DNA from 3 places in the Pseudomonas berkeleyensis genome. Region 3 is predicted to be linked to each of the others. Evidence: predicted binding sites of a transcription regulator. Region 3 holds the regulator's gene; each other region holds the start of a gene.

Region 1 (7,382 bases), 310 kb from region 3:
TCGCGACGGGAGGAGCTGGTATGGCGATCTCTGAACTGAAGCTGCCCGAAGGCGTGCTTGCCCATGATCACGCCAGTGCGCAGGCGCTGGCGGATGCGCTGGCCCAGCAGGTGGCTGAGGCCTTGCGCCAGGCCATCGCCACGCGTGGTCGGGCGACCCTGGTGGTCTCTGGCGGGCGCAGCCCAATCGCCTTTTTCGAAGCCCTGGCCCAGCAGGAGCTGCCCTGGGCACAGGTCGTGGTGAGCCTGGCCGACGAACGCTGGGTACCGGTCAATCATGCCAGCAGCAACGAGGCGCTGGTGCGCCGCTATCTGCTCTGCGGGCCGGCTGCCGAGGCGCGTTTTCTCAGCCTCTATCAGGTCGCCGGTAATCTGCAGCAGGCCGCCGAACTGGCCGATGCGGCCTGCGCCGAGCTGGCGCCCATCGACGTGTTGGTGCTGGGCATGGGCGACGATGGCCACACGGCTTCACTGTTTCCCGCCAGCCCCAACCTGGCCGAGGCGCTGCAGCCAGGCTGCGAGCGACGTGTCTTGCCGATGCAGGCGCCGAGCGAGCCGAGCCAGCGTCTGACCCTGACCCTGCCGGTGCTGGCCAGTGCCCGTTTGCCGCTGCTGGCGATACAGGGCCAGGCCAAGCTGGCGACATTGGCCGAGGCGCTGGCGCCCGGCGAAATCGCCCGTCTGCCGATTCGGGCCTTCCTGAATTCCCCTCTCGAAATCCATTGGTGCCCCTGATGACCAGCCTCGATCAGAGCCTGCGTGCGCGCATGGCCGAAAAAACCGCCGAGATCGACCGCATCTGCGCTCAGGCGCGGATCATGCCGGTGATCACCATTGCCCGTGAGGCGGATGTCCTGCCGCTGGCCGATGCGCTGGCTGCTGGCGGCCTGCGCGTGCTGGAGATAACGCTGCGCTCCGAGCATGGCCTGGAGGCGATCCGCCGCCTGCGCCGTGAACGCCCCGAGCTCTGCGTCGGTGCGGGCACCGTGCTCGATGAGCAGATGCTGGCCGCTGCGACCGATGCCGGTGCGCAGTTCATCGTCACGCCGGGCAGCACCCGTGAGCTGCTGTTGGCCGCGCTGGACAATCCGTTGCCGCTGCTGCCCGGCGTCAGCAGCGCGTCGGAGCTGATGATCGGTTATGCCCTGGGCTATCGCCGCTTCAAGCTGTTTCCGGCGGAAATATGCGGCGGCGTGGCAGCGCTCAAGGCGCTGGCCGGTCCTTTCGGTGGCGTACGTTTCTGCCCCACTGGCGGCATCACCGTGGACAACCTGCAGCGTTACATGGAGCAGCCCAACGTCATGTGCGTCGGCGGCACCTGGATGTTCCAGCGTGACTGGGTCGAGCGCGGTGATTGGTCGCGTATCCGGCAGTGCAGCAGCGAGGCGTTGCAGCTACTGGCCTGAATAGCACTGCGTGGTGGCCGCTGGCCACTGGCGCGACAAAAGGATTTAACCACTGTGCCGTGTTGGTCGCCTTGGGCGTCTGCTGACCCCGTGCTGGCTTCAACAAAAACAATTCTCCAGCGAAACCTGAAATATCCGCAGTTGGAGAATGTTTATGAACACCTGGTTCGCCAATCTTGGCGTCACCCGCAAGCTGGCGCTTGGCTTCGGCCTGGTGCTGGCACTGACCCTGGTCCTCGCCAGCGTTTCCTGGAACAGCATGGGCAGTCTGATCCAGCGCAGCGACTGGACGGCGGACATCAGCCACCTCAACAACCTGCTCAGTGAGCTGCGGGTCAATCGCCTGCGTTACATGCTGGACGATGGCGACGAGAAAATTGCCGAGCAGGTGCAGAAGTCGCTGTCCGACTACAGCACCGCCCATGCCGATGTGCGCAGCCGTTTCCGCAGTGAGGAAAACGTGCGTCTGCTGGCGCAGCAGGCCGAGCAGATCGAGCTTTATCAGCAGTCCTTCAGTCGTATGGTCGAGGCTTATCGCCAGGCGCGCGCCGCCCGTGAAGCAATGGGCGTGCAGGCACGCAAGGCGTTCGCCGACCTGGAGAGCCTCTACAGCGTCGTGCAGCAGATGAGCGAGTACGACGAGCGCCGTCCTGGCCGTTATCAGGCCGTGCGTGACGTGCGTGAAAACCTGCAACTGACGCGTTACGAAGTGCGCGGCTACACGGCCAATCCCAATGCGCAGACCGAGCAGTTGGTGACCGCCCAGGTCGAGCGCGCGGTGAAGAGCATCGATGAACTGGCCGCGGCTTTCGCCGGCGAGCAGAGCGCGGCCATCGATACCGTGCGCGGTGGTTTGGATGATTATCGGCTGGCGGTGCAGCGTTTTCGTCAGGCCAACGACACCATCGTTGCCGCGCGCGTCGAGCTGACCCAGCAGGGTTACGAGATCGTCAGGTTGAGCGAGGCGCTGGCACAGGTTCAGATCGACCGTCGCGACAGCGAAACCGCGGCCGCGCGTAGCCTGCAGATCATCACCACGCTGCTGGCCCTGGCACTGGGCGTGTTCTCGGCCTGGGTCATCACCCGTCAGATCACCCGCCCGCTGAGCGACACCCTGGCGGTGGTCGAACGCATCGCTTCGGGCGATCTCACGGCACTGCCACCGACCACACGGCGCGACGAGCTGGGCATGTTGCAACAGGGCGTGCAGCGCATGGGCGATACCCTGCGTCAGTTGATCAGTGGCATCCGCGACAGCGTCGGCCAGATTGCCAGCGCCGCTGAGGAGCTTTCGGCCGTGACCGAGCAGACCAGTGCCGGGGTCAACAGTCAGAAGCTGGAGACCGATCAGGTGGCGACCGCCATGCAGGAAATGTCCGCGACTGTGCAGGAAGTGGCGCGCAATGCCGAGCAGGCCTCGCTGGCCGCTTCGGATGCGGATCGGGAAGCGCATCAGGGCGATCAGGTGGTGGCCGAGGCCATCGAGCAGATCGAGGAGCTGGCGCAGGAAATGGCGCGCTCCACCGACGCCATGAACCTGCTGCAGCAGGAGAGCGACAAGATCGGCAGCGTCATGGACGTGATCAAGTCCGTCGCCGATCAGACCAACCTGCTGGCGCTCAATGCCGCCATCGAGGCGGCGCGTGCCGGTGATGCGGGGCGTGGTTTCGCCGTGGTCGCGGACGAGGTGCGCGGGCTGGCGCGGCGCACTCAGCAGTCCACCGAAGAAATCGAAACCCTGATCGCCGCCCTGCAGCGCGGCACCCAGCAGGTGGCCAGCGTCATGCAGGAAAGCCGCAGCCTCACCGAGGGCAGCGTGGCTCTGGCGCGCAAGGCCGGTGATGCGCTGGGTGTGATCAACCACAAGGTGTCCAACATCCAGTCGATGAACCAGCAAATCGCCGCCGCCGCCGAGCAGCAGGGCGCGGTGGCCGAGGAAATCGGCCGCAGTGTGCTGAACGTGCGCGACGTTGCCGAACAGACCGCTACCGCCAGTGACGAGACGGCCAAGTCCTCGGCCGAATTGGCGCGTCTGGGCAACCAGCTGCAATCGATGGTCAGCCGCTTCCGCGTCTGATCCGAGTTGGATTCGGTGCGCACGGCGCACCCTACGAGGATTACGGTTGCGTAGGGTGCGCCGTGCGCACCGCCGACTATCCTGAATCTGCCGGCAAGGATTCAGGAGACAAGGAATGTCCAATTACCGCCGCGCCCGTGATGCTGGCGCCTGCTATTTCTTCACGCTGGTCAGCCACCAGCGTCACACCCTGCTGACCGATGCGCCGTTGCGCGTTGCTTTACGTAAGTCCATCGAACAGGTTCGTATTCGCTATCCCTTCGCCATCGAAGGATGGGTGCTGCTGCCTGATCACCTGCATTGCCTCTGGCGCCTGCCGCAAGGCGATGCCGACTTCGGCTTGCGTTGGTCGATGATCAAGCGTCTGACCTCTCAGGCGGTCGTGATGCCTGGGGCGGTCAGCCTCAGCCGTAGCCTGCGCCGCGAGTCGGGCCTGTGGCAGCGGCGTTTCTGGGAGCACCGCATCTGCGGCGAAGAGGACTACCGCCAGCACATGGATTACCTGCATTTCAATCCGGTGAAGCATGGTTTGGTCGGTCGGGTGGCGGATTGGCCGTGGTCGAGCTTTCATCGGTTGGTGAAGGAAGGCGTGTATCCCGCGGATTGGGGCAGTGATGCCCGGGTGGATGAGGGTGCATATGGCGAATGACGCGGTGCGCACGGCGCACCCTACGAACCGCACGATCCCGTAGGGTGCGCCGTGCGCACCAAGAATATTTCAGCATGCCTGTCGATTCGTCCGTCGCCTGTTCGACTACTGCATAGAACCCCGACCTGGGTTCATTGTCAGCCGTAGGGAGCCATCCTGCGTGCGACCTCGACTCGAACAAGGAGAAAGGCGATGCGTTTTATGGTGATTGTCAAAGCGACTGCGGATTCCGAGGCTGGCCTGATGCCCTCCGAGGAGCTGCTCACGGCCATGGGCCGTTATAACGAGGAGCTGGCGGCCGCTGGCGTGATGTTGGCCGGCGAAGGCCTGCACCCGAGCGCGAAGGGTGCGCGGGTGCGTTTCTCCGGGGCGCAGCGCACGGTGATCGATGGCCCGTTCATGGAAACCAAGGAGCTGGTGGCCGGTTTCTGGATCTTTCAGGTCGAGTCGTTGCAGGCCTGCATCGACTGGGTCAAGCGTTGCCCCAACCCGATGCCTGGCGAGTCCGATATCGAGATTCGGCAGATTTTCGAAGCCGAGGATTTCGGCGCCGAGTTCACCCCCGAGTTGCGTGAGCAGGAAGAACGTATCCGCGCGCGCATCAGCAGTGACAGTCAAGGAGAGTAGCGATGAAGATACATGCCTATCTGATGTTCGACGGCCAGTGCGAGGATGCCTTCAACTTCTACGCCGAGCTGCTGGGCGGCAAGCTGGAGCTGATGCGCTTCGGCGAAAGCCCGGATGCCAGTGAGGTGCCGCCGGAATTTCATGACCGGGTGATGCATGTCTGCCTGACCACCGGCGACCAGATTCTGATGGCTTCCGACACCATTCCGCAGTATCCGCACCAAGGCATCAAGGGCTGCTCCATTTCTCTGCAGGTGGACAATGTGCCCGAGGCCGAGCGCCTGTACGAGGCGTTGTCGGCCGGTGGCGAGGTGCAGATGGAATTGCAGTCCACCTTCTGGGCGACCCGTTTTGCCATGCTCACCGATCGCTTCGGTGTGCCGTGGATGATCAATTGCGTGATCGATAGCCAGGAGGGGTAAGCCCTTTCTATCCCTCGTCATCATCCCTTCGCCCGCTTTGGTGCGCGCGGCGCACCCTGCAAGTGGTTTGGATGTGTCGCGGCTGAAGCCGCTCCTACCGAGCAGGTGAGCACCGTAGGAGCGGCTGGGCGGCATGCGTTTCAGCTTGCCAGCGTCAGTGGCTCGGGCACTTCCTGTATTTGCACGCCGGCGAGGAAATCCTCGCCCCAGCGGCGGATGTCGTTGTAGCAGACGATATCGAACAGCTCGCGCAGGCGCGCTTGGGCTTCGCTCTTGGGCAGGTTCAGCGCCAGGTAGCAGGTCTGCGCCAGGTCGGCGGGGTCGTGCGGGTTGGTCAGCAGGGCGCCCTTGAGTTCGGCCGCCGCGCCGGCGAATTCCGACAGCACCAGCACGCCGCGTCCGCCGAGCAGGCCCTGGGCGGCGACGAATTCCTTGGCCACCAGGTTGAGGCCGTCGCGCAGCGGGGTGATCCACATGACATCGGCCATGGCGTACCAGGCGCTGACTTCCTCGAACGGCAGGCTGCGGAAGAAGAACTGCAGTGGTGTCCAGCCGATGCGGGCGAAGCGGCCGTTGATGCGGCCGACCGCCTGTTCGATCTGGCTTTGCAGTTCGTTGTAGACGGTCATCTCCTTGGCCGCGGGGACACATACGGTGACCAGGGTGACCTTGCCCAGCAGTTCCGGGTTGTCGGCCAGCAGGCGCTCGTAGGCGTTGAGTTTTTCCAGGATGCCCTTGGTGTAGTCGAGGCGCTCCACCGAGAGGATCAGCTTCACGCCTTTCATTTCCTCGCGCAGTTGGCCCATCAGTTCCTTGATCTTCGGTGCTTCCAGCGCGTTACGTACCCGGTCGATATCCAGCCCGACCGGGTGCGCGCCGAGTTTGACCTGGCGGGTGCCGGTGTCCAGCGCAGTGGTCATGCGTTCCAGGCCCACGGCGCAGCCGTAGGTGATGAAGCGCGGCGCGCAGTTTTGCCGTTCCAGGGTTTTCAGCGGGAACACGCCGCGGGCGACGTCGACGAAGTTCTCCACCTGGCGTGGGATATGAAAGCCGATGTAGTCGCACTGCAGCAGGCTGCCGACGATCTGCCGACGCCAGGGCAGTACGTTGAACACGTCCGCCGAGGGGAAGTAGGTGTGGTGGAAGAAGGCGATGCGCAGATCCGGGCGCAGCTCGCGCAGGTAGGCCGGCACCATCCACAGGTTGTAATCGTGCAGCCAGACAATGGCGCCTTCGGCCGCTTCCAGCGCGGTGCGCTCGGCGAAGGCGCGGTTGACCTTGAGGAATACCTGCCAGTCGTCTTCGTTGAAGGTGGCGCGTTCCCAGAAGGTGTGCAGCGTTGGCCAGAAGGCTTCCTTGGAGAAGCGCTTGTAGAAGACGTCGACTTCCTCCTTGCTCAGCTTGACCCGCGCGGCTGTGAGCTTGGGATAGCGCTCGGCGTCCACCGTGGTGTGGCTGTCGAACGGCTCGTCGCCGTCCTCGTGCACGGCCCAGGCGACCCAGGAGCCGGGGCGGCCATCGCCGAAGAAGCTGAGCAGCGTGGGGATGATGCCGTTGGGTGAAGTGGGGCGGCGGCGCTGTAGCTTGCCGGCGGCATTGCGGTATTCCTCATAGGGCAGGCGGTGATAGACCATCACCAGTTCGGCCTTGCCTGGCTGAGCGGCCTGGCGGCGTTCGGCGGCGATGCCGTGCTCGCCGAGGAAGCCGAAATGGGCGAAGGCTTCGAGGATGCCGCCGCAGCCCGGGCGGTTGGCGTGCAGGGTGCGCGAGTGGCTGCGCGTGGCTTCCAGCAGCGCGGTTTCCGACTGGCCGACGCAGACGCCGTGGAAGCTGGCGCTGAGCATCGACAGGTCGTTGAGCGTGTCGCCGGCGGCCAGCACCTGATCGTGATCCAGGTCGAGCCAGTCGGCCAGCGCCTGCAGGCTGCTGCCCTTGTTCACGCCCTTGGGCAAGAAGTCCAGGTACAGCTCGGCGGAATACAACAGGTCGCAGCCCAGTTCGTCGGCGATTTCGCGCAGCGCCGGGTTGGCCGCCTGCTCGGGTGTGCAAAAGTAGGAGCAGCGCCGTGCTTGTGGCACGTCCTGGCGTTCCAGGCCGAACGGTTCGATGGCACTGGCCACCTGGCTTTCGCCAGGCCAGCGCGCATCGACCACGCTTTGCAGCGGCTGGATCGGTTGCAGGCTGTCGCCATGCACCAGGGTC
Region 2 (7,382 bases), 1.2 Mb from region 3:
GGAAAAAATCGCGAACAGCGCCGAAGCGTCCGCTGCTTGCAGAGGGCGCAGCTGGAGGCGATTGGTTGTCAGTGTCACGGAAAGATCAGGCATGGGTTCCCTTGTATTCAGAAGCGCTCGTCGGCAATGGCGGGCAGTACCAGCTCGCGTACGTAACTGGCATCGGAAAGGCTCAGCAGGGTTCGCACCAGGGCGACGACATCGTGCAGCGGGATCAGCTGGCCTTCGCCGTTTTGCGCCGCCTGTTCGACCGGAGTTTGCAGCCCATCCTGGGTGTTGAGATAGCCCAGCTGCAGGCAGGTGACAGCCAGACGCTGATCGCGAAAACCTTCGCGCAGGGTCTCGGCGATGCCTTTGAGGGCGAACTTGCTGGCGCCGAAGGTGACTTCCGGGCGGCCACTCTGTGGCAGGGCCGAGGTGGAGCCGGTCAGGATCAGTTGCGGCTTGGCGCCGCCGAGCAGGCGCGGCAGCAGGCGTTTGAGCAGCAGCAAGGTCGCGCCGATATTGACGCTGACCATCTCGAGAATCTGTGCGTCGTCGTCTTGCAAAAAACTGTAGTCATCCTCGAACGCGCGGGTTTCCCAGATACCCAGGTTGTAGATGATCGCATCCAGATGCTGTGGCGCCTGGGCTTCGATGTCGTCCACGGCCCGCAGAGGATTACTCATGTCCGCTTCGATCCACTGGATGTCCGTGGTCAGATCGACCGGGCGGCTACGCGAAATCCCGATCAGCTCATGGCTTGGCGCCAAACCTTCTACCAACGCACGGCCGAGACCTCGGCTCGCACCGATCACCATGATTCGCATCGCATGACTCCTTGGGTAGTTCGTGGATCATCCATGACTCAGGCGAAAGCGTTGCTCGCCCGAGAAGGGAAAGGCTGGGACGTTAATGGTGGAACTGGCGGCGGGTCAAACGACGGCCGCAGGCGCGCGGTTTCAAGCGTTACAGATTGTCTCCGTCGCGACTTTCGCGCTGCCGAGACCAGGCTTCGTTGCGCAGGAGCCAGGTTCCCGCCTGAGCGGGAACGATGACTTGCTGCTGATGGGGCCGACTATTTGCCGTCTGGCTCCGACCATACGGCAAACTCGTTGCCACCCGGCTCTACGAAGTGAAAGCGTCTGCCTCCCGGGAAGGAAAAGATCGCTTTGACGATCTCTCCGCCGGCAGCCTTGACCTTATCTAGGGTGTCTTCCAGACGGGCGCTGTAGAACACGATCAGCGCGCTGCCGTTGTCGCTGCGTGCGGACATCTCGGCGCTGAAAAATCCGCCATCCAGGCCTTCGTCAGAAAAGGCTGCGTATTCGGGGCCGTAGTCCGTGAATCGCCAGCCGAATGCGGCCTGGAAAAAGGCCTTGGTGGCTGGCAGATCGCGGGTGGGATATTCGACGTAGTTGATCTTCTCGTGGGCAGGCATGCCGGGTTCCTTGGCAGTGAAAGAGTGGGAGTTACTGACGTGATTTGGCCAGGTCGATGGCGGCCTGAATAGCCGCACGTGCTTGCGGGCTGTTTTTCCAGCAGGTCGAACCAAGCTGACCGGCTACTGCAGTGACGATATCGCCGACACTGGCTTCGGCCAGTTCCTGAAGCGAGTTGATGCCGATCTGTTCAAGGCGCTGTACGACGGTCGGGCCTACGCCTTTAACGTTCAAAAGGGCTTGGTGTTCGTCGGTTGGGAAGGGCATTGGGTTGGGAACCGAATAATGAGTCAGGGAGATAAGCGGAGAATCATGCTGTCGCCATCGACCAGACCTGAAACCCGACAGAACAGAGTAGTCCGAGCACGACCAGGGTTCTGTCCCCAAAACTCTTGGCAGAGCGTGCGGACAGTGCTGCGAGAAAGATGCCTAGCGATGCGCCGGTATTCGCGATGGCGAAGCTTCTTTCATAGTTGCTGAACCAGAATGCCGCCGCGCAGAGGATGAGCGCGGCCAGTAGCAGCACGAGTATCGAGTTGAAAAAAGCGAGCGCGTAGTTTTTGTCTTCGCTGCTATCCATGCGAGAAAAGTCCTTGTAACTGGTACATCTGGAGGAGGAGCAAGGAGGGATGAGGATTCGCTTGCCCACCTGCAATGGTCTTCGTTTGAACGAACAGAACCGTGACAGGTTATACACCAGACCGTGCTACTGCTGGCAAGTGGTAACCAGGCGAACAGCTTCGATTTAGAGGGGCTATGGCGGTATGCGCGATTGTTTGCAGAGCTGCCTGCCGTGCTGTGGAGGAGAAGGCGCAGCGGTGAGCCGCTGCGCCTTTTTTTCAGCGGTTGAAACGCTCGACCAGGGCGTATTGGCCCTGTGCGGTGTTGGTCAGAGCTTCGCTGAGTTTGGCGGTATCGTTGGCTTCGCCAGCGGTCTGGTCGGCCAGTTGAGCGATGGTGGTGATGTTGCGGTTGATCTCGTCGGCAACAGCGCTTTGCTCTTCCGCCGCCGCGGCGATCTGGTTGGCCATGTCGGCGATGTTGGCGACCGAGTCGCTGATACCGGACAGCGCCTGATCCGCCTGGAGCACGCGTTCGACGCCCTCATCGGCCTGCTTGCGGCCAATTTCCATGGTCAGCACGGCTTCTTCGGCGGTGCGTTGCAGTTTGGCGATCAGGGCGTGGATCTGTTCGGTGGATTCGGCGGTGCGTTGGGCCAGCGAGCGAACCTCGTCGGCCACCACGGCGAAGCCGCGGCCCATTTCACCGGCGCGGGCTGCTTCGATGGCGGCGTTGAGAGCGAGCAGGTTGGTTTGGTCGGCGATGCCTTTGATCACGTCGACCACGCCGCCGATTTCATTGCTGTCCTGGGCCAGGCGGGTAACGGTCTCGCCGGTGTCACCTACCGACTGCGACAGGCGCTGAATGGCTTCGCGGGTTTCCGCTGCGATGCCGCGGCCTTCGCCGGTCAGGCGGTTGGCTTCCTGAGTGGCGATGGCGGTGCGTGCGACGTTGCTGGCCACTTCCAAAGTAGTGGCGGCCATTTCGTTGACGGCGGTGGCGACCTGTTCGGTCTCGCTGCGCTGGCGCTCTAGGCCGGCGGAGCTGTTGTGCGCCAGCTTGTCGGCTTCACGCGCTTGCTGAGTCAGTTGCTCGGCGGTGTCCTGCAGGCGAGTGAGGCAGGTCTTCAGCCGTGCTTCCTGGCTGAGCATGGCCATTTCCAGGCGGGCTTCGGCGCCGCGGCTGTCGGTGTACATCTGCGCGATCAGCGGGTCGGAGGTGGTTTGCTCGGCAATGCGCAGCAGGCGTTTGACCCCGCGTGTCTGCCAAGCGATGCCGGCCAGGCCCAGCGGAACGGAGAGCATGGCGGCGAGGATGAAGCCCCAGTTGCTGCCCATCCAGTGGCCGATCAAAAAGCCGATCTGGCTGACCAGAATGAAAGGCATCCACGCCTGGACGATGGGTAGCCACTGGTTGCTGGCCGGAATGGCCGATTTGCCGGCGTTGATGCGGGCGTACAGCACTTCGGCGCGGCGCACCTGCTCGGCGGTCGGTTTGACACGGACGGATTCGTAGCCGACGACCTGATTGTTCTCGGTCACGGGCGTGACGTAGGCGTTGACCCAGTAGTGGTCGCCATTCTTGCTGCGATTCTTGACGATGCCCATCCACGGGCGGCCCTTTTTCAGGGTCGTCCACATATGCTCGAACACGGCCGACGGTACGTCCGGATGGCGCACGATGTTGTGCGGCGAACGCAGCAGTTCTTCACGGGTGAAACCGCTGATGTCGACGAAGGCGTCGTTGCAGTAGGTGATTTGCCCTTTGAGATCGGTGGTGGATATCAGACGTTGTTGCGCAGGAAAAGTGCGCTCACGCTGAGTGACCGGCTGGTTGTTACGCATGGCAAGTATCCGTCGTTGTAATGCCCTTTTCATCGGCCGACGAACGGCGAAGTTGAGGGCGAATCCGTTTTTCGCGAGTGTAAACGCTTTTTGAATGGCGTCACATTTTTGTCACGGCATTGGCCATCCCTGGCCCGACGGAGCAACCCTGCCGCCTGGTGCGGCAGGGCAGGTGCATCAGTTGGCGATCATCTGGCGCAGCACGTAGTGCAGGATGCCGCCAGCCTTGAAGTACTCGACTTCGTTGAGGGTGTCGATGCGGCACAGTACCTCGACCTCCTCGTGCTGGCCGTCTTCGCGGGTGATGATCAGCGTCAGCGGCATCTGCGGGCGTAGTTCCACGCCTTCCAGCCCCTCGATGGCCAGCACTTCCTTGCCGGTCAGTTTGAGGCTGGTGCGGTCGGTGCCGGGCTTGAACTGCAGCGGCAGTACGCCCATGCCTACCAGGTTGGAGCGGTGGATACGCTCGAAGCTTTCCGCGATCACCGCCTTGACCCCCAGCAGGTTGGTGCCCTTGGCCGCCCAGTCGCGGCTGGAGCCGGTGCCGTATTCCTTGCCGGCGATGATCACCAGCGGGGTGCCCTCGGCCTGGTAACGCATGGCCGCATCGTAAATCGCCAGCTTCTCGCCGCTTGGTACGTGCAGGGTATTACCGCCTTCCTCGCCGCCGAGCATTTCGTTGCGGATGCGGATGTTGGCGAAGGTGCCGCGCATCATCACTTCATGGTTGCCGCGGCGCGAGCCGTAGGAGTTGAAGTCGGCCTTGTCCACGCCGTGCTCGCTCAGGTAGCGCCCAGCCGGGCTGTCGGCCTTGATGTTACCGGCCGGCGAGATGTGATCGGTGGTCACCGAGTCGCCGAGCAGGGCGAGGATGCGCGCCTGGCGGATATCGGTGATGCGCGGCGGATCGCCAGCGATGTCTTCGAAGAACGGCGGATGCTGGATGTAGGTGGAATCGCCTTGCCAGGCATAGGTGTCGGCCTTGGGCACTGCGATGGCCTGCCATTTCTCGTCGCCGGCGAAGACTTCGGCGTACTCCTTGCGGAACATGGCGGTGTCGACCTGGGCGATGGCCTGGGCGATCTCGTTCTGGGTCGGCCAGATGTCCCTGAGATACACCGGCTGGCCATCCTTGCCGGTGCCGAGGGCGTCGCGGATCAGGTCAATGCGCACGCTGCCGGCCAGGGCGTAGGCCACCACCAGGGGCGGCGAGGCCAGCCAGTTGGTTTTCACCAGTGGGTGCACGCGGCCCTCGAAGTTGCGGTTGCCGGAGAGTACCGAGGCGACGGTCAGGTCGGCCTGGGTGATGGCTTTCTCGATGGGCTCGCGCAACGGGCCGGAGTTACCGATGCAGGTGGTGCAGCCGTAGCCCACCAGATCGAAGCCGAGCTTCTCCAGATAAGGCGTCAGGCCGGCGGCATTGAAGTATTCGGTGACCACCTTGGAGCCGGGGGCCAGCGAGCTCTTCACCCAGGGCTGGCGTTGCAGGCCTTTCTCCACGGCCTTCTTGGCCAGCAGCCCGGCCGCCATCATCACGCTAGGGTTGGAGGTGTTGGTGCAGGAGGTGATGGCGGCGATCACCACGGCGCCGTCTTTCAGGCGATGGGTATGACCCTCATCTTCGTAGTCTACTTCGCCGCTTTGCTTGGAACCGCCAACGGCGGTACCGCCGCCGCCTTCACTGAGCAGGCGGCCTTCTTCCTTGGCTGCAGGCTTGAGCTGCAGGCCGACGAAGTCGTCGAAGGCCTGGTTGACCTGGCCCAGCGAGACGCGATCCTGTGGGCGCTTCGGTCCGGCCAGGCTGGCTTCGACGCTGCCCATGTCCAGGCTCAGGCTGTCGGTGAATACGGGCTCGGCGCCAGGCTCGCGCCACAGGCCCTGGGCTTTGCTGTAGGCCTCGACCAGTTGCACGGTGGCATCCGGACGGCCGGACAGGCGTAGGTAGCCGAGGGTGATGTCGTCCACCGGGAAGAAACCGCAGGTGGCGCCGTACTCAGGCGCCATGTTGGCGATGGTGGCGCGGTCGGCCAGCGGCAGGTCGGCCAGGCCGTCGCCATAGAACTCGACGAATTTGCCCACCACACCTTTCTTGCGCAGCATCTGGGTGACGGTGAGTACCAGGTCAGTGGCGGTGATGCCTTCCTTGAGCTTGCCGCTGAGCTTGAAGCCGATCACTTCGGGAATCAGCATCGATACCGGCTGGCCGAGCATGGCCGCTTCCGCCTCGATGCCGCCTACGCCCCAGCCGAGTACGCCGAGGCCGTTGATCATGGTGGTGTGTGAGTCGGTGCCGACCAGGGTGTCAGGGAAGGCGAGGGTGATGCCGTCTTCCTCCTTCGTCCATACGGTGCGCGCTAGGTATTCGAGGTTGACCTGGTGGCAGATGCCGGTGCCAGGCGGCACCACGCTGAAGTTGTCGAAGGCGTGCTGGCCCCAACGGAGGAAGGCGTAGCGCTCGCCGTTGCGCTGCATTTCCAGTTCGACGTTGTCGTGGAAGGCGCTGGAGGACGCGTAGCGGTCGACCATCACCGAGTGGTCGATGACCAGATCGACCGGCGACAAGGGGTTGATCCGCTGCGGGTCGCCACCGGCCTTGGCCATGGCATCACGCATCGCGGCCAGGTCGACCACCGCCGGCACGCCGGTGAAGTCCTGCATCAATACGCGCGCCGGGCGGTATTGGATCTCGCGGTCGGAGGCGCGCCGGTCGAGCCAGTCGACCATGGCTTGCAGATCCTGCGGTTGCACGGTCTGGCCGTCTTCGTTGCGCAGCAGGTTTTCCAGCAGCACCTTGAGCGACTTGGGCAGGCGGTCGATATTGCCGAGCCGCTGGGCGGCCTCGGGCAGGCTGAAATAGTGGTAGGTGGCGTCGCCGATCTTCAGTTCGCGGCGGCAGTTCAGGCTATCGAGGGAGGGCATTGCACATCTCCTTGGGCCCGCACGGTTCGGGCTGTGTCTGATGGCGGCAGACCTTCAAGCTAGTTCGGCTTGGGCGGTCTGGCTAGCGCATATCCTTTATCGGTTGTTACGCGCTGCCTGTTTCGGGAGGGCCGGTTTTCACCGAACCGCATTCGCTGGCGGTCAGTTTGCCGATCCGTACCTGTGGGCATCGCATATGTAGCTGGACAGGTTTCGCGGCTCGGGGTTCCGGTCTCGGGTATCATGCGCCGCTTGAGGAGAGCCTTTGATGAATACCCTGTTTCTGCATTGCCGCCCTGGTTTCGAGGGCGAGGTTTGCGCCGAGATCGCTGACCTTGCCGCACGTCTGGACGTGCCGGGCTACTCCAAGGCCAAGCCCGGCAGCGCGTGCGCCGAGTTCGTCTGCAGCGAGGCGGCGGACTGCGAGCGGCTGATGCGTAGCGTGCGTTTCAACCAGTTGATCTTCCCGCGGCAGTGGGCGCGTGGTGCTTTCGTCAGCCTGCCGGAAAGCGACCGTATCAGCGTGTTGCTGGAGGCGCTGGCCGATTACCCGGTATGCGGCAGCCTCTGGTTGGAAGTGGTGGATACCAACGACGGCAAGGAACTCTCGACCTTCTGCAAGAAGTTCGAGGCGCCG
Region 3 (7,382 bases):
TGATGTTTCGTACCGCAGTGATGCCGTCCATCATCGGCATCTCGTAATCCATGGTGATCACGTCAGGCTTGAGCGCCAACGCCTGATCGATGGCTTCCCGCCCGTTGGTGGCCGTGCCCACGACCTGAATACTGGGGTCAGCAGACAGAATTTCCGAAACGCGCCGGCGGAAAAAACCGGAGTCGTCCACTACCAGAACCTTAACTGCCATACACACTCCTAGACAGCGCAGACCTCGCCTGCGCCGCAACCATCAGAAACGTCGAGCATAGCGCTTGAGCATGCTCGGTACGTCGAGAATCAACGCGATGCGTCCATCACCAGTGATCGTGGCGCCGGACATCCCGGGCGTGCCCTGAAGCATCTTGCCCAGTGGCTTGATTACCACTTCTTCCTGGCCGACCAATTGATCGACGACAAAGCCGATGCGTTGGCTACCGACGGTGAGGATCACCACATGACCTTCGCGCTGACCTTCATGGAAGGCCTGCGGCACCAGCCAACGCTTGAGATAGAACAGGGGCAGCGCCTTGTCACGCACGATCACCACTTCCTGGCCATCGACCACGTTGGTGCGCGACAGGTCGAGGTGGAAGATCTCGTTGACGTTGACCAGCGGGAAAGCGAAAGCCTGGTTCTCCAGCATCACCATCAGCGTCGGCATGATCGCCAGGGTCAATGGCACCTTGATGATGATCTTCGAGCCCTGGCCCTTCTGCGAGAACACGTTGACCGTGCCGTTGAGCTGGGAAATCTTGGTTTTCACCACGTCCATGCCGACACCGCGGCCGGACACATCGGAAATCTCGGTCTTGGTCGAGAAGCCCGGGGCGAAGATCAGGTTGTAGCACTCGAACTCGTTCAGGCGATCGGCCGCGTCCTTATCCAGCAGGCCTTTCTCGACGGCCTTGGCACGTAGCACGTCGGCATCCATGCCTTTGCCGTCGTCGGTGATCGACAGCAGGATATGGTCGCCTTCCTGCTCGGCGGACAGCACCACGCGGCCTGCGCGAGCCTTGCCAGCCTTCTCGCGCTCTTCCGGGGTTTCTACGCCGTGGTCGACGGCATTGCGCACCAAGTGCACCAGCGGGTCGGCGAGAGCCTCGACCAGGTTCTTATCGAGGTCGGTCTCTTCACCCACCAACTCGAGGTTGATTTCCTTCTTCAGGTTGCGCGCCAGATCGCGTACCAGGCGAGGGAAGCGGCCGAAGACCTTCTTGATCGGCTGCATGCGGGTCTTCATCACCGAGGTCTGCAGATCCGCAGTCACCACGTCGAGGTTCGACACGGCCTTGGACATGGCCTCGTCACCGCTGTTGAGCCCCAGGCGTACCAGGCGGTTACGCACCAGCACCAGCTCGCCGACCATGTTCATGATCTCGTCGAGGCGAGCGGTATCGACCCGCACGGTGGTTTCCGCCTCGCTCGCCGGTGCTACCGCCTTGTCCGCAACCGGTGCCGGAGCGGCCGGCGCACGCGCCGCGGCAGGCTCGGCCTTGGCTGCGGGCTTGGCCGGAGCAGCCTTGGCTGCAGCAGGCTTGGCTACCGCAGCAGGTGCCGGTGCAGGCTCGCTCGGAGGAACGAATTTGCCTTTGCCATGCAACTGATCGAGCAGGGATTCGAACTCGTCATCGGTAATGTCATCACTGACCGGCGCAGCGGCTTCGACTGCCGCAGCGACCGGAGCGGCCGCTTCAGGTGCTGTGGAAAACTGGCCCTTGCCATGCAGTTGATCGAGCAGGGCCTCGAATTCGTCGTCGGTGATATCGTCACCAGCCGGAGTTGCGGCAGGGGCTGCCGCGACGGCAACGTCAGCCGAAGCCTCGACCGTACCGCTGAACTGGCCCTTGCCATGCAACTGATCGAGCAGAGACTCGAACTCGTCGTCGGTAATTTCATCGCTGGCAGCAACGCTCTCGCTGGCCGGCGCATCCCCCAGGGCATCGAGCAGTTGCTCGAATTCGCTGTCAGTGATGTCGCCCGAGGCGGGAGCCGCAGCGACCGGCTCGGGCACTGCTACAGGCTCGGGCTCACGAGCAGGAGCCGGGGCTGCGGGAGCCGAGTCGGCGCCCGCCGGCTCGGCCAGGCGCGCCAATGCCGCCAGCAGTTCAGGAGTGGCTGGTGTCGGCTCGCGGCGCTCACGCACCTCGCCGAACATGCCATTGACAGCATCAAGAGCCTCGAGCACCACATCCATCAATTCCGAATCGACGCGACGCTCACCCTTGCGCAGGATGTCGAAGACGTTTTCGGCGATATGGCAGCACTCCACCAGCTCATTGAGCTGGAGGAAGCCCGCTCCGCCCTTGACGGTATGGAAACCGCGAAAGATGGCGTTGAGCAGGTTCATGTCGTCCGGTCGGCTTTCCAGCTCGACTAATTGTTCGGACAACTGTTCGAGAATCTCGCCGGCCTCTACCAGGAAATCCTGGAGGATCTCTTCATCGGCGCCGAAGCTCATATTGTGTGCTCCTTAGAACCCTAGGCTGGACAGCAGGTCGTCGACATCGTCCTGGCTGGAGGCAACGTCATCACGCTTATCGGCATGAATCTGCGGACCTTCACCCCGCGATGGCTCTTTTAATTTTTCCTGTTCGGTGCGCAGCACTTCATGGTCGTGCTGAATACCGGCAAAACGGTCGACCTGACTGGCCATCAACATCAGCTTGAGCAGGTTGCTTTCCACCTCGGTCACCAGTTGGGTGACACGCTTGATCACTTGCCCGGTCAGATCCTGATAGTCCTGTGCCAGCAAAATGTCGTTGAGGTGACTGGAAAGTTTGTTGCCATCACGCTCGCTGCGAGCGAGGAAAAGTTCGATGCGTTTGGCCAACTCACGAAAGCCATCGGCGCCCATTTCACGACGCATGAAACGGCCCCACTCGACGCTCAGACTCTGCGCCTCATCGCTCAGGTCATTGACCAGCGGCGCGCTCTGCTCCACCAGATCCATGGTGCGATTGGCAGCCTTCTCGGTCATGGTGACAACGTAATTCAGGCGTTCGGTGGCATCGGCGATCTGCGACAGCTCCTGGGCATGCGGCATACGCGGATCAAGCTGGAAATTGACAATGGCGTTGTGCAGCTCACGGGTCAGCTTGCCGACCTCGTGATACAGGCCACGATCACGAACCTTGTTGAGCTCATTAATCAGTTGTACCGCGGCGCCGAAGTTGCCTTGTTCGAGGCTATCGACCAGATCGCGGGCATTGCTTTTCAGGGTCGACTCAAGGTCACCCAGCGTGGAGTCATCGTGTTCCATAGCACCCTCGCGGCCGACATCAGCCGTTGACCCGCTCGAAGATCTTCTCGATCTTTTCCTTCAGCACCTGGGCGGTGAAGGGTTTGACCACATAGCCGTTCACACCAGCTTGGGCCGCCTCGATGATCTGATCGCGCTTGGCTTCGGCAGTCACCATCAACACCGGCAGGTGCTTCAGGCGTTCATCGGCGCGCACGGCACGCAGCAGGTCGATGCCGGTCATACCGGGCATGTTCCAGTCGGTCACCAAAAAATCGAAACTGCCGCTTTGCAACATCGGCAACGCCGAGGTGCCATCGTCGGCTTCTGCGGTGTTGGTGAAACCCAAGTCCCGCAAGAGGTTCTTGATGATCCGTCGCATCGTCGAGAAATCGTCAACGATGAGGATTTTCATGTTCTTGTCCAAGTCGACCTCCGTACAGTCCCAAACGTATTGCGCTCGCAACCACGTCCTTTAATCATGAAACCGTTAACAGGCCGTTTAAGCCTGCGAATACGCTGTTCAGCCAGCGCGCCATTCACTCAGCCGCGAACGCAGACGCGCTGCGCACTGGCTGTGCAACTGGCTGACGCGTGACTCGCTAACCCCCAGCACTTCGCCGATTTCTTTCAAGTTCAGTTCTTCGTCGTAATACAGCGCCAGCACGAGACGTTCACGCTCCGGCAAACCAGCGATGGCATCGGCCAAGGCCGCCTGGAAGCGTTCGTCTTCGAGGTCCCGCGAAGGTTCGAGGTGGGTGTGCCCGGCGTCTTCGTGCAGCCCGCCATGCTCGCCGTCCTGCAACAGGTCGTCGAAGCTGAACAGGCGGCTGCCCAAAGTGTCGCCAAGAATGCCGTAGTAATCCTCCAGACTCAATTGGAGTTCGGCCGCAACTTCGTGATCTTTAGCGTCACGCCCCGTTCTGGCCTCAACAACGCGAATCGCATCGCTGACCATACGGCTGTTGCGGTGTACCGAACGCGGTGCCCAATCGCCCTTGCGCACCTCGTCGAGCATGGCCCCACGGATACGGATACCGGCGAAAGTTTCGAAGCTGGCGCCCTTGCTGGAGTCGTATTTGCGCGAGGCTTCGAGCAGACCGATCATGCCGGCCTGGATCAGGTCATCGACCTGCACGCTGGCCGGCAGACGTGCCAGCAAGTGATAGGCAATCCGCTTGACCAGTGGCGCATAGCGCTCGATCAGCTGATGCTGGGAATCCTGCGCCTGAGCCTTGTTGTACATACGAAGTCCAGAGGCTGCTGTCATACGGCCGAGTCTGCAGTCGGTTGCTGCACCAGACGCTCGACGAAAAACTCCAGATGGCCACGGGGATTGGCCGGCAACGGCCAGGTGTCGACCTTCTGAGCTATCGCCTTGAACGCCAGAGCGCACTTGGATCGAGGGAAGGCTTCATAGACGGCGCGCTGTTTCTGCACGGCCTTGCGCACGCACTCATCGTAGGGCACGGCACCGACATACTGCAGGGCGACATCGAGGAAACGATCCGTCACCTTGGTCAGCTTAGCAAAGAGATTGCGCCCTTCCTGCGGGCTGTGGGCCATGTTGGCCAAAACGCGGAAGCGGCTGATGCCGTGGTCGCGATTGAGCAGCTTGATCAGCGCGTAGGCGTCGGTGATCGAGGTCGGCTCATCGCACACCACCACGAGAATTTCCTGCGCTGCGCGAACGAAACTGACCACCGCATCGCCAATACCGGCCGCGGTGTCGATCACCAGCACGTCGAGGTTCTCGCTGATGTCGCTAAACGCCTGGATCAGGCCAGCGTGCTGCATGGGCGTAAGGCTGACCATGCTCTGCGTACCGGACGCCGCCGGCACGATACGAACACCACCGGGCCCCTGCAGCAGCACGTCACGCAGATCGCATTCACCGGCGATCACATCGGCCAGGGTGCGTTTGGGCGTCAGTCCCAACAGAACGTCGACGTTGGCCAGGCCAAGGTCAGCGTCCATCAGCATCACCCGACGGCCGAGATCGGCCAGGGCCATGGACAGATTGACCGACACGTTGGTCTTGCCGACGCCACCTTTGCCGCCAGTCACCGCAATCACCTGTACGGGATGCATACCCATGTTATTTCTATACCTTGTCTAACTTCGACTTGACCCTGACAGGCCGTTCACTCTCGCCTACTCGGCAAAAGGATGCACGATTCTTATTGCCTCAACCGGCACGAGCCGGCTTCTGGTAGAGCCCGGCAAACATCTGCGCCATGGCATCTTCACTCGGTTCTTCGGCGGCCTGCAAACCTACTGCGCGACTGACCAGTTGATGACTGCGCGGCACCTGCAGATCGTCCGGAATACGCGGCCCGTCCGTGACATAGGCTACCGGCAGATGCTGGCCTATAGCCAGACCTAAAACCTCGCCCAGGCTCACCGCCTCGTCCAGTTTCGTCAGTATGCAGCCTGCCAGTCCACAACGCTTGTAACTATGGTAGGCCGCCTTGAGCACTTGGCTCTGACTTGTTGCCGCCAGAACCAGATAATTTTTCGCATTGATACGCGCCGACGCCAGGCTTTCCAGTTGCAGACGCAGTGCGGGATCGTTACCCGGCAGGCCTGCTGTGTCGACCAGCACCACACGTTTCTTCGCCAGCGGAGTCAGCGCCTGCAACAACGACTGACCAGGATCGACCTGAGTCACCGATACGCCCAGGATACGCCCCAGGGTCTTGAGTTGCTCCTGCGCGCCAATACGGTAACTGTCCATGCTCACCAGAGCGACCTGCTGCGCGCCGTACTTAAGCACGTAACGCGCGGCCAGCTTGGCCAGGGTGGTGGTCTTGCCCATACCGGCCGGACCGACCAGGGCAATCACCCCGCCCTCCTCCAGCGGCTCTACCTTCGGCGTTCTGATCGCGTGAGCCAGGTGCGCCAGCAGCATGCGCCAGGCCTGGCGCGGCTCAGCCACACCTGCCACCTTGCTCAGCAGCGCCTGCGACAGCTCGGCAGACAGACCCATGCGTTGCAGGCGGCGCCACAGATTAGCTTGTTGCGGACGGCGATTTTGCAGCTGGCCCCAGGCGATGGAGCCCAGTTGCACTTCGATCAGCTCACGCAGGCCGTGCAACTCGAAACGCATGGCATCCAGCGCACGGGGGTCGACGGCCGGCGTAGCAGGTACTGCGGCCTCGACCGGACGCTGCGGCTTGACCGGAGTGGCTGGCAGCTCGGGTGCCAGCAGAGATTCGTTGGCGAATAACTGGCGATCCTTGCCGGCGTCCTGCTCGGCACGGGTGGCGAGTTCGGCCTGGGCACTGGCGATGCGCGCCTGGGTCTTGCGCAGCTCGGCTTCCAGCGCCGGGTTCGGTCGCACCGGAGCCGGCGTCACCTGATAGTCCAGCGCGGCAGTCAGCTCGACACCACCGGCCACGCGGCGGTTGCCAATGATCGCAGCATCGGCACCCAGCTCGTCACGCACCAGTTTCATGGCGGTTCGCATATCGGCGGCGAAGAAGCGTTTGACCTGCATGACCCTTTACCTCAGTTCTGGCCCACAGTGGCGACTATGGTGACCTGCTTGTTGTCCGGAATTTCCTGGTAGGCCAGCACGTGCATGCTGGATACCGCCAACCGCGCGAAGCGCGACAACATCGCCCGGATCGGGCCGGCCACCAGCAGAATCACCGGCTTGCCGAGCATTTCCTGGCGCTGCGCCGCTTCCACCAGGGAACGCTGCAGCTTCTCGGCCATGCCCGGTTCCAGGAGGATGCCATCCTCACTGCCCTGACCGGCCTTCTGCAGACTATTGAGCAATATCTGTTCCAACCTCGGTTCGAGGGTGATCACAGGCAGCTCCGGCTCTAGTCCCACAATGCTTTGCACGATTGCACGGGCCAACGCCACCCGTACGGCGGCGACCATAGCGGCGGGATCTTGACTCTTCGGCGCCACGTTGGCGATGGCTTCGGCAATGGTGCGGATATCGCGCACCGGCACCTGCTCCTGCAACAGCGCTTGCAGCACCTTGAGCAGGGTCGACAGCGACACCAGGCCCGGCACCAGCTCTTCGGCCAGCTTCGGCGAGCTCTTGGCCAGCAATTGCATGAGCTGCTGCACTTCCTCATGCCCGAGCAGCTCGTGAGCGTGCTTGTGCAGGATCTGGTTGAGGTGG

What was found. The regulator FliA, encoded in region 3, starts transcription of late flagellar genes. The targets are predictions, from matches to a motif close to CTAAAGTTTNNNNNNNNNNNGCCGNTAA.
Region 1: HS968_RS08580 (methyl-accepting chemotaxis protein) is a predicted target of FliA. The motif match lies at 1,442-1,469, and genes of this name have one in related genera.
Region 2: HS968_RS15555 (methyl-accepting chemotaxis protein) is a predicted target of FliA. The motif match lies at 3,856-3,883, and genes of this name have one in related genera.

The regions. Positions count from the first base shown of each region.
Region 1 is NZ_CP059139.1:1,839,913-1,847,294, forward strand. It holds gene zwf (glucose-6-phosphate dehydrogenase) at 1-34, shown strand, start outside; gene pgl (6-phosphogluconolactonase) at 21-734, shown strand; gene HS968_RS08575 (bifunctional 4-hydroxy-2-oxoglutarate aldolase/2-dehydro-3-deoxy-phosphogluconate aldolase) at 734-1,405, shown strand; gene HS968_RS08580 (methyl-accepting chemotaxis protein) at 1,560-3,482, shown strand; gene HS968_RS08585 (REP-associated tyrosine transposase) at 3,598-4,131, shown strand; gene HS968_RS08590 (YciI family protein) at 4,324-4,758, shown strand; gene HS968_RS08595 (VOC family protein) at 4,761-5,180, shown strand; gene ggpS (glucosylglycerol-phosphate synthase) at 5,321-7,382, opposite strand, start outside.
Region 2 is NZ_CP059139.1:3,354,161-3,361,542, reverse strand. It holds gene HS968_RS15580 (GNAT family N-acetyltransferase) at 1-93, opposite strand, end outside; gene HS968_RS15575 (SDR family NAD(P)-dependent oxidoreductase) at 108-809, opposite strand; gene HS968_RS15570 (VOC family protein) at 1,058-1,420, opposite strand; gene HS968_RS15565 (helix-hairpin-helix domain-containing protein) at 1,452-1,688, opposite strand; gene HS968_RS15560 (hypothetical protein) at 1,732-2,001, opposite strand; gene HS968_RS15555 (methyl-accepting chemotaxis protein) at 2,261-3,826, opposite strand; gene acnA (aconitate hydratase AcnA) at 4,004-6,745, opposite strand; gene rlmM (23S rRNA (cytidine(2498)-2'-O)-methyltransferase RlmM) at 7,014-7,382, shown strand, end outside.
Region 3 is NZ_CP059139.1:2,149,424-2,156,805, reverse strand. It holds gene HS968_RS10075 (protein-glutamate methylesterase/protein-glutamine glutaminase) at 1-211, opposite strand, end outside; gene HS968_RS10070 (chemotaxis protein CheA) at 254-2,461, opposite strand; gene HS968_RS10065 (protein phosphatase CheZ) at 2,474-3,262, opposite strand; gene HS968_RS10060 (chemotaxis response regulator CheY) at 3,282-3,656, opposite strand; gene fliA (RNA polymerase sigma factor FliA) at 3,765-4,511, opposite strand; gene fleN (flagellar synthesis regulator FleN) at 4,508-5,338, opposite strand; gene flhF (flagellar biosynthesis protein FlhF) at 5,430-6,740, opposite strand; gene flhA (flagellar biosynthesis protein FlhA) at 6,752-7,382, opposite strand, start outside.